2 regions of the Oceanibaculum indicum P24 genome follow, and region 2 is predicted to be linked to the other one. Evidence: riboswitches for the same ligand, from Rfam matches in the RefSeq annotation. Region 2 holds a riboswitch; the other holds the start of a gene.

Region 1 (5,203 bases), on a different contig from region 2:
ACATCCTGCTCCCAAAGCAGGCGCGCTACCAGGCTGCGCTACACCCCGAATGCCCGGAAACTAGGGATTTAAGGCAGGCGGCGCAAGCAGGATGTTGCGCCCCTTCCCTCACGGCGGGCGAGGCGTTAGCTTTGACCAAGCGAACGATTCTCAAGGAACAGCACATGTCCCGCACCACCACCGGAATGACCGAGGATTTGCGCGCCTATCTGATCGCCTCCGGCGTGCGGGAGAGCGCCCTGCTGGCAAAGCTGCGCGAGGAGACCGCCAGCCTGCCCGCCGGCGGGATGCAGATTTCCCCGGAACAGGGGCAGTTCATGCGGCTGCTGGTCGAGCTGACCGGCGCGAAGCGCTGCCTGGAGGTCGGCACCTTCACCGGCTACAGCGCGCTGTGCGTCGCCATGGCCCTGCCCGCTGACGGAAAGCTGGTGTGCTGCGACGTCAGCACGGAATGGACCGGGATCGGCCGGCGCTACTGGAAGGAAGCCGGCCTCGATCACAAGATCGACCTGCGCATCGCACCCGCGACCGAGACGCTGGAGGGGCTGATCGCCAACGGCCAGTCCGGCAGCTTCGACTTCGCCTTCATCGATGCCGACAAGGGCAATTACGACCGCTATTACGAGGCGGCCCTGACCCTGTTGCGCCCCGGCGGGCTGATCGGCGTGGATAATGTGCTGTGGGGCGGCTCCGTCATCAATCCAGCAAAGCAGGATGAGGACACGCTTGCCATCCGCGCGCTGAACGCCAAGATCGCGAAGGATGAGCGCGTCACCCCGGCGATGATCCCCATCGGCGACGGGCTGACGCTGGCCCGGAAGCGGTAAGGCAAGCGCTAAGGCTTACCGGAACGCCGGGTGCACCAGCCGGTCGCCGACGCGGATGCCCAGCCGCTCGGCGGTGCCGGCATTCAGCTCCAGCACCGCGCTGGCGAGGCCCGGCGATTCGATGGTCTGGGTCGAAAACGGCACGGTGCGCTCCTCGATGCCGGTGATTCGCCCCTTCGCGTCGATGAAGAACATATCCAGCGGAATCAGCGTGTTCTTCATCCACATGGCGACACCCTGCGGCCGGTCATAGAGGAACAGCATGCCGGCCTCCGGCGCCATCTGCTGCCGGAACATCAGCCCCTGCGCCTGCTGGGCGGGCGTCACCGCCATCTCGACATCGAACCGGTGCTGCTGACCCTGCGCCGTCTCGATGATGAGGCCGCTGCGCTCGAAACTGGCCGCCCCCTGCGCGACGGCATCGCCGGTCCACAAGGCCATCACCAGCAGCAGAACCGGCATCGGTAAGAAGAATTTCCGCATGTCTTGGCCTTAATCCTCAAGAATGGCCCGGGCCGCCGCCCGGATTTCCGGCCGCACCGGGCCGGGGCGGGCCGCGTCCGCCAGAGTGGTGAACCAGTGCTCCGGCGGGGTCCGGCCCCGGCTGTGGTTCCAGACGATCTCCCGCAGCAGCGATTGCGCCGGCATCGGCAGCGGCTCGTCAAGAGGCTGTCCATTGAGGGGCTGGCTGTTCAGCACGCCCCAGATGCCGGCCCAGCAGCGCGCTACCGCCCAGGGGTTATAGCCGCCGCCGCCCAGCACCAACGTGCGGGGCGCCTGCCGATGCAGCGTCGCCACGGCGTTCCATATCGCGCGGTTGGACAGCGACAGCCGGCTTTGCGGATCATCCTCCAGCCCGTCGCATCCGCATTGCAGCACAAGGGCTTGCGGGCGGAACCTGTCAGCCAGCGGCAGCAGCGCCTCCGCCACCAGGAAGGCCATCTCCGTATCGTTGAAGCCCGCCGGCACCGGGATATTGCGCGCCATGCCGCCAGCCCGGTCCGCCAGCGCGCCGGTGCGCGGCCAGCGGTCCTGCTCATGGATCGACACTGTCAGCACCCGCTCCTCGTCATGGAAGGCGTCCTGCACGCCATCGCCATGATGGGCGTCGAGATCGATATAGAGCACGCGCTCAAGCCCCTGATCCAGAAAGGCCAGAATCGCGAGCACCGCATCGTTGAAATAGCAGAAGCCGCTGGCCCGGTCCGGCCGGCCATGATGCGTGCCGCCCGCCGGATTGTGTACCACCCCGCCTTCCTTCAGCAGGCCGGCCGCCAGGATGGAGGCAGCGCAGGAGGTGGCGGGCCGGCGGAAAATCTCGGCGAAGACCGGGTTGCCGTTGCGCCCGATATTGTAACGTTCCTGATCCTCCGGTGGGACATGGCGCGTCTCTTCCGCCCGCATCAGCGCCTCGACATAGTCCGGCGCGTGGAAGCGGGTCAGCTGCTCGCGTGTTGCCGGCTCGACGGCGCGGTAGCGGGCCTCATCGAACCAGCCCAACGCCCGGATCAGGTCGAGCACCAGCGAGACGCGCGGAATCGAGAGCGGATGCTTCCGCCCGTAGATCGAGTGCCGGTAGATGTCGCTGCCCAGAAGGATCGGCTTTTCAAGCATGATGCTTCAGGTACGTCGGCGGCCTCGTCCGGTCAATCGTGGCATGTATAGATCGCCCCTTGCATGACACAACGCCTGTGCCATAGTTCGCGCCGACCTCGGGGGAGCCATCAGGCTGAGAGGTCGCCTCCCGCGCGGGGATGCGACGACCCCAAGAACCTGATCCCGCTAGCACGGGCGTAGGGAAGAGGACATGCACGGGACTTTCATCTTCCGCCATGCGCGCACCCTGGGCCGGGCCCTGTTCCGCCCCGTCGTGACGCTGGCCGGCCTGCTGCTGGCCTGGCAGGCGCTGGTGTCGCTGACCGGCATCGAATCCTTCCTGCTGCCTGGCCCCGCCGATGTCTATGCCGCCCTGCTGCAGCGCGGCAACATCATCCTGCCGCATGCCGGCGTGACGCTGACGGAAATAATCGTCGGGCTGCTGCTCGGCGTCTCGCTGGGCATCTCCACGGCGCTGGTCATGGCGCTGTCTGGCGAGGTCCGGCGCTGGCTGATGCCGGTGCTGGTGGTCAGCCAGGCTATCCCGGTCTTTGCGCTGGCGCCGATCCTGGTGCTGTGGCTGGGCTATGGCCTCGCTTCCAAGGTGGCGATGGCCGCCCTCATCATCTTCTTTCCGGTGACCGCCGCCTTCCATGACGGGTTGCGCCGCACCGACCGGGCCTGGATCGACAGCGCCCGCACGCTGGGCTGCCGGGGCTGGCGGCTGATCTGGCGGGTGCGGGTTCCGGCCGCCCTGCCCGGCCTCGCCGCCGGGCTGCGCATCGCTGCTGCCGTTGCCCCCATCGGCGCGGTGGTCGGCGAATGGGTGGGGTCCAGCGCCGGCCTTGGCTATCTGATGCTGCACGCCAATGCGCGGCTGCAGATCGACCTGATGTTCGCAGCATTGCTGGTGCTCGCGGCGATGGCCATCACCCTCTATTTCACGATCGACCTGGCCAGCCGGCGTATCCTGCACTGGCAGCCCGAGACCGATCATTCGGACCTTCGATAAACCTTCACGGGAACGAAAAGAATGACTCTCAAGCTTTTGCGTTCACTGGCTTTTGCCGCGGCCCTCGCCCTGCCACTTCAGGCCCAGGCTGCCGACAAGCTGACGGTACTGCTGGACTGGTTCGTTAACCCGGACCATGCGCCACTGTTCGTCGCCCTCGACCAGGGCTATTTCGCCGACGAGAATCTGGAGGTGGAGTTGATCGCCCCGGCCGACCCGAACGACCCGCCGAAGCTGGTCGCGGCGAAGAAGGCGGAGATCGCCATCTCCTACCAGCCGCAGCTGCATCTGCAGGCCGACCAGGGCCTGCCGCTGGTGCGCATCGGCACGCTGGTGGCCACGCCGCTCTCCACCGTGCTGACGCTGGCCGACGGACCGGTGAAGACCGTCGCCGATCTGAAGGGAAAGACCGTCGGTTTCTCGGTCAGCGGGACGGAGGAAGCCGTGCTCGGCGCGGTGCTGCGCTCCGCCGGGCTGACGCTCGCCGACATCACGCTGGTGAATGTGAACTTCTCGCTCTCCCCGTCCCTCGCCTCCGGCAAGGTCGATGCGGTGGTCGGCGCCTACCGCAATTTCGAGCTGACCCAGATGGATCTGATCGGCAAGAAGGGCCGCGCCTTCTATATCGAGGAGCATGGCGTGCCGCCCTTCGACCAGCTGATTTACGTCGCGCACAAGGACAGCGTCGGCGATCCACGCCTGCGCCGCTTCCTGTCCGCCGTCGAGAAGGGCACGCAGTACCTGATCAACCATCCGCAGGAGACCTGGAACACCTTCCGCGCCAGGCGGCCGGAGCTGAATGACGAGCTGAACCGCCGCGCCTGGTTCGACACGCTGCCGCGCTTCGCCCACCGTCCGGCGGCAATGGACAATGCGCGCTATGACCGGTTCGCCCGGTTCCTGCTGGACGCCAAGCTGATCCGGGAGATCAAGCCGGTGGCCAGCTATGCGGTGGAGCTGCCGTACTAATGTACTGATGCGCCCCGGAAATGGTCCGGGGCGCGCTTGCCCCCCTCTGACCTGTCCACTAAGGTTACGGTCGAAACGCCGCCTGGCGGACAGTCCGGGCGGCACAGCCGAAGCCGATAGCGAGAGATAGCCACATGGAGCTTACGGGCGAACAACGTATTCCCGCACCGCGCCAGAAGGTCTGGGAAGCACTGAACGATCCGGACATTCTGGGCCAGGCGATCCCCGGCTGCCAGTCCATCGAAAAGCAGGGCGACGACAAGTTCAGCGCCAAGGTGAAGGCGAAGGTCGGCCCGGTCAGCGCCACCTTCGGCGGCGAGGTCACCCTGTCCGAGCTGAACCCGCCGGAGAGCTACACCATCAGCGGCGAGGGCAAGGGCGGTGCCGCCGGCTTCGCCAAGGGCGGCGCCAAGGTACGGCTGGAAGAGGACGGGCCGGACGGCACCATCCTGCACTACACCGTGACCGCCAATGTCGGCGGCAAGCTGGCGCAGATCGGTTCCCGCCTGATCGATTCGACGGCAAAGAAGCTGTCCGGCGAATTCTTCGAGAAATTCTCCGAGATTGTCGCCGGCCCCGCGCCGGCAGAGACTGCGGCGCCTGCCGCGCCCGCACCGGCTGCCGAACCGGTTGCTGCTCCTGCCCCGCCCCCGGCGGCTGCGCCGCAGCCGGCCATGTCGGATCACGACCATGCTCCTGTGGCCACGCCCGTGCCGTCTTACGAGCATGGCGTGCCGCCGATGATCCTGGTGTCGCTGGTCGCCGCCATCATCGCGCTGGCCGCCTTCTTCGCCGGCTG
Region 2 (5,203 bases):
TGCCGCTTTCCGCTTCCCTGCTGATCCTGCAGCAGCCGGTCTATCTGGCGATGGCGGGGCAGGTGCTGTTCTACGCCATCATGCTGGGGGTAATTTCCGCCTTCTACAGCCGCCGGCTGCTGCAGAATCTGCGCCTGGAAGCCGCGCTGGACCGGGAACACCGGCGGCTGGAAGCGACCCGGCAGGAACTGGCCCTGGCGCAGAGCAACAAATAGCTGACCCTGGCGCAGCTCAGCCATCATCTGCGCACGCCGATGAATGCCGTGATCGGCTTTTCCGACATGCTGCGCAGCGAGGTGCTGGGGCCGATCGGCAACCCGAAGCACAAGGCCTATATCGACCATATCCACGAAAGCGGCACCCGCGCCCTGCAGACCATCACCCAGATCCTGGAGGTCTCGCAGGCCGAGGCCGGGATGCTGACGCTCTCCCGCACGCCTCTCGACATCCGGCAGGAGCTGGCGGACTGCCTGCGGCATCATGGCGAGACGGCCACGCGCCTTGGCGTGAGCCTCACCGGCGATATCGCGGAAGACCTGCCATCCCTGCCCTGCGATCAGTCCCGCCTGCGGCAGATCCTGGACCAGCTGCTGTCCAACGCGCTGCGCCATACGCCGGCAGGCGGAGCGATTACGCTGGCCGCCCGTGTGACACCGAAGCACTGGCTGGAAATCCGCATTGCCGATACCGGCATCGGGATTCCCGAAGACCGGCTGGCCGAGGCGATGACCCCCTTCGTGCAGTTCGACGATGCGCTGGTGCGCCAGCATGACGGCATCGGCATCGGCCTGCCGCTGGCCCGCCGGCTGGTCGAGCTGCATGGCGGCAGCTTCACGCTGGACAGTGCCCCCGACCAGGGAACCACCGTCACCATCCGCCTGCCGATTTAGGCCTCCGCTCAGCGCGACCGTGATATTGCCGGGCGAAGCGCTTGGCATTTAATTAATTATTAAAATATAATTCACTAATAAAACAGCCGCGACTCTTTTCCCCGAACCGCAGGAACCCCTTCATGTCCAGCTTCCTCTCGCGCGTCAGCGTCAAATTTCAGGTTGGCCTGCTCGGCCTGCTCGGCATCGTCGGGCTCTTGGCGGCTGTTGCCGTCTTCTTCCAGGGCATGGAGAAATTCGCCGAACAGCAGGCCCGGCTGGACCTCGCCGCCGATCAGCAGTTCCAGGCGCTGCGCCTTGATGCGGCATTGCTCGATGCACGACGCGCGGAGAAGGATTTCCTGATCCGCCGGGAGGACCGTTATGTCGAGCGGCACGGGAAAATCATCGATAACGCCAGCGGCATGATCGGTGGGCTGGCAACCTCGCTGGCCCGGACCGACGCCGCCCTGGCGGAGAAGCTGCGCGAGATCGGCGCCGGTCTCGATACCTACCGGCAGCGTTTCGCCGCCGTCGTCGAGTCCCAGCGCCGCCTCGGCTACAAGGAGACGGAAGGGCTGGAAGGCAATCTCCGCGCCGCCGTGCATGCGGTGGAGACCCGGCTGAAGGAATATGAGCAGGCGGAACTTGCCGTGCTAATGCTGATGATGCGCCGGCACGAGAAGGATTTCATGCTGCGCCTCACCCCGAAATATATCGAGGATATCGCGCAGCGGAAGGTCGCCTTCACCGCGCTGATGGCCGAAACCGACAGTATCCCGCCCGCCACCAAGCAGGAGATCACCGGTCTGCTGAACAGCTACCAGGACGCCTTCAACGCCTTCGCGACCACGCGCCTGCAACTGGTCGAGCAGGTGGAGGCGCTGTCCAGCGCCTATGCCGCCATCGACCCGCTGATCGAGCAGGTATTCGCCGGCATCGCCGCCGGCTACGAATCCACGCAGCAGACCCTTGCCGCCGAACATGCCGAAGCCGAAAAGCTGCTGTGGATCATGATATCCAGCATCCTGGCGGCCCTGTCGCTGCTGGCGATCTGGCTGGCCCTGTCGATCTCGCGCCCGCTGGTCGGCATGGCCGGCGCCCTGAATGCGCTGGCCGGCGGCCAGACCGAAGTGACTATCCCGGCGCAGAATCGCGGCGACGAGATCGGCGCTATCGGGCGGGCGGTGAAGCGCATCGAGCAGAACGCCATCGACCGCGCGCTGGCCGAAAAGCAGGCGGAGGAAGAGAACCGCCTGCGGCTGGAGGCTGAGAAGAAGCGCGTCATGGCGCAGCTTGCCGACCAGTTCGAGCAGAATGTCGGCAGCATCGTGCGCGTCGTGTCCTCGGCGGCGAACGAGCTGGAAGCGGCGGCGCAGACATTGAACAGCAGCCTGGAGGAAACCACCGCCCAGGCCGATACGGTGGCGGCTGCCGCGACCGAGGCCAGCACCAATGTCGAGACGGTGGCTACTGCCTGCGAGGAGCTGGCAGCCTCGGTCCGCGAGATCGGCCAGCAGGTGGCGCAATCCTCCCAGGTCGCCGACCGCGCCGTCGGCACCGCCAACCAGACCCAGGTGACCGCCGAAGGGCTGGTGGCCGCGACGCAGAAGATTGGCGAGGTGGTGCAGCTCATCAACGAGATCGCCGAGCAGACCAACCTGCTGGCGCTGAACGCCACCATCGAGGCCGCCCGCGCCGGCGAGGCCGGCAAGGGCTTCGCCGTCGTCGCGTCGGAAGTGAAGAACCTGGCCAGCCAGACCGCCAAGGCGACCGAGGACATCACGCTGCAGATCGGCGAGGTGCAGGACGGCACGCAGCGCACTGTCGGTGCGATCCGCGATATCGCCGCCGTCATCGGCGAAAGCCGGGAGATCGCCTCGGCCATCGCCTCTGCGGTGGAGGAGCAGGACGCGGCGACGCAGGAAATCTCCCGCAATGTCATGCAGGCCTCGGCCGGCACGCAGGAAGTGACCAGCGCCATCGTGCAGGTCAGCCAGGCGGCATCCGAAGGCGGCTCGGCTGCCGGGCAGGTGTTGTCCAGCGCGCAGGAGCTGTCGCAGTCTTCCGTCAGGCTGCGCAGCGAGATGGAGAGCTTCCTGTCCCAGGTCCGCGCCGCTTAGGCAAAATCATTGCGGAGCATGTGAAAACGGCGGGGCGCAGGCCCCGCCCCAGTGGGAGCATGAGAAAACGGCGGGGCTCCAGCCCCGCCGTTGCATTTCGGGACAGAACCATTACATGGCATAGTGTGCTGGGGTGCCGGGGCGGGATGAGCCGACGCGGCTGAGATCATACCCATTGAACCTGATCTGGATCATGCCAGCGAAGGGAGCGTTACCATGTCACCTAAACCAACCGTCGCCATCATCGGTGCCGGTGTCTGCGGCCTCGGCATCGGCTGGCGGCTGGCGCAGGCGGGATGTCCGGTGTCCGTGTTCGAGCGTGGCCAGGCCGGGCGCGGCGCCAGCTGGGCCGCCGCCGGCATGCTGGCCGCCAATGCCGAGACCGAACCCGGTGAGGAATCCCTGCTGCCGCTGACGCTGGCCAGCCAGAAGATGTGGCCCGGCTTCGCCGTCGAGCTGAAGGATGCCAGCGGCATTGATGTCGAGTATCGCGAGACCGGCACGCTGGTCGCCGCCACCAACCGCGACGAGGCGGAGCAGCTGCGCTTCACTTACGAATTCCAGCGCGATCTCGGCCTCGCCGTCGAATGGCTGAGCGGGGCGGAGGCGCGGAAGCGCGAGCCCTATCTGCGGCCCGGCGTGCCGGGGGCGATCTGGGCACCCGACGATCATCAGGTTGAGAACCGCCGGCTGTCCGAGGCGCTGAAGGCGGCCTTCCTGCATGCCGGCGGGACCTTGCACGAGAACAGCCCGGTCGCCGGCATCGAGACCGAAGACGGCCGCGCCGTCGGCGTGCGGGTTGGCGATGATCTCCATAAGGCTGACATCGTGGTGCTGGCCGCCGGCTCTTGGTCGCGCGACATTCCCGGCCTGCCGCAGGCCGCCCTGCCGCCGGTCCGCCCGGTGAAGGGCCAGATGCTGAGCCTGTGCATGGACCCGAAGGCACCGCTGGCAACGTCAGTGCTGTGGGCGCCGAAAATCTATCTGGTACCGCGCGCCGACGGGCGGCTGATCGTCGGCGCCACCGTCGAGGAAAAAGGCCATGACCCGGAGCTGACGGCGGGTGGCGTGCTGGCGCTGCTGGACGCGGCCTGGCGGGCGATTCCCGCCATTGAGGAACTGCCGATTGAGGAGATGTGGGTGGGCTTCCGCCCGACCAGCCGCGACGATGCGCCGATCCTGGGCGAAACCGGCACCGATGGGCTGCTGGTGGCGACCGGCCACCACCGCAACGGCATCCTGCTGGCGCCGATCACCGCCGACGCCATCGCCCGCCAGATCCTGACCGGCAGCCCGCTGCCCGAAGCTGCCCCCTTTACGCTGGCGCGCTTCGCCGCTAAGGCTGCTGCAAGACCTGAGATCGCCGCAGAATGAGTATGGTTGCGATGAGTGACGCGAAGACCCTGCTTTCGATCCGCCTGAACGGCAAGCCCTACGGCACGATGGCCGGCAGCATCGCCGCCCTGCTGGCCGAGCGCGGCATCGATTCCAGCCGGCCCGGCATTGCCGTGGCGGTGAACCAGAAGGTCGTGAAGCGCGGCGACTGGGCGGCGACGCCCATCTCCGCCAGCGACGACATCGAGATCGTACAGCCCTTCCAGGGCGGGTGAGAGACATGAACGCGATGAACGACACCGCGAAAGACCCCTTCACGCTGGCCGGCAAGAGCTTCGGCTCGCGCCTGCTGATCGGCACGGCCGGCTATCCCAACCGCCAGGTCATGCTGGATGCGCTGGAGGTCAGCGGCGCGGAGATCGTCACCGTCTCGATCCGCCGGGTCAGCACCGAATCCTATGCCGAAAACCTGTGGGACCTGCTGAAGGACCGCTGCCACCTGCTGCCCAACACGGCGGGTTGCGGCACGGTGCGCGACGCCGTGCTGACCGCGCAGCTGGGCCGCGAGGCAGTCGGCACCGACTGGGTGAAGCTGGAGCTGATCGGCGACCGCGAAACGCTGTATCCCGATGTCGCCCAGCTGGTCGAGGCGGCGGAGGAGCTGGTGAAGGACGGCTTCATCGTGCTGCCCTACTGCACCGACGACCCGGTGGTGTGCCAGAAGCTGGCCGATGTCGGCTGCGCCGCCGTCATGCCGCTGGCCTCGCCCATCGGCTCCGGCATGGGGCTGGTGAACCCGTATAATCTGGAGATGGTGTGCAACCGCTCCACCGTGCCGGTGATCGTCGATGCCGGCATCGGCACCGCCTCCGACGC

The links. A riboswitch is a leader RNA that binds a small molecule or an ion and turns the genes downstream of it on or off. The one in region 2 is predicted to bind thiamine pyrophosphate.
Region 1: another riboswitch for thiamine pyrophosphate. It lies ahead of P24_RS04735 (ABC transporter permease); the one in region 2 lies ahead of thiO (glycine oxidase ThiO).

Annotation. Positions count from the first base shown of each region.
Region 1 is NZ_AMRL01000004.1:35,562-40,764, forward strand. It holds tRNA gene P24_RS04715 (tRNA-Pro) at 1-48, opposite strand, end outside; gene P24_RS04720 (class I SAM-dependent methyltransferase) at 165-827, shown strand; gene P24_RS04725 (DUF192 domain-containing protein) at 843-1,289, opposite strand; gene P24_RS04730 (acetoin utilization protein AcuC) at 1,320-2,441, opposite strand; TPP riboswitch at 2,532-2,645, shown strand; gene P24_RS04735 (ABC transporter permease) at 2,635-3,435, shown strand; gene P24_RS04740 (ABC transporter substrate-binding protein) at 3,457-4,404, shown strand; gene P24_RS04745 (CoxG family protein) at 4,539-5,203, shown strand, end outside.
Region 2 is NZ_AMRL01000007.1:19,043-24,245, reverse strand. It holds gene P24_RS19180 (hypothetical protein) at 1-215, shown strand, start outside; gene P24_RS07490 (sensor histidine kinase) at 216-890, shown strand; gene P24_RS07485 (methyl-accepting chemotaxis protein) at 1,013-2,992, shown strand; TPP riboswitch at 3,112-3,217, shown strand; gene thiO (glycine oxidase ThiO) at 3,209-4,366, shown strand; gene thiS (sulfur carrier protein ThiS) at 4,378-4,602, shown strand; gene thiG (thiazole synthase) at 4,608-5,203, shown strand, end outside.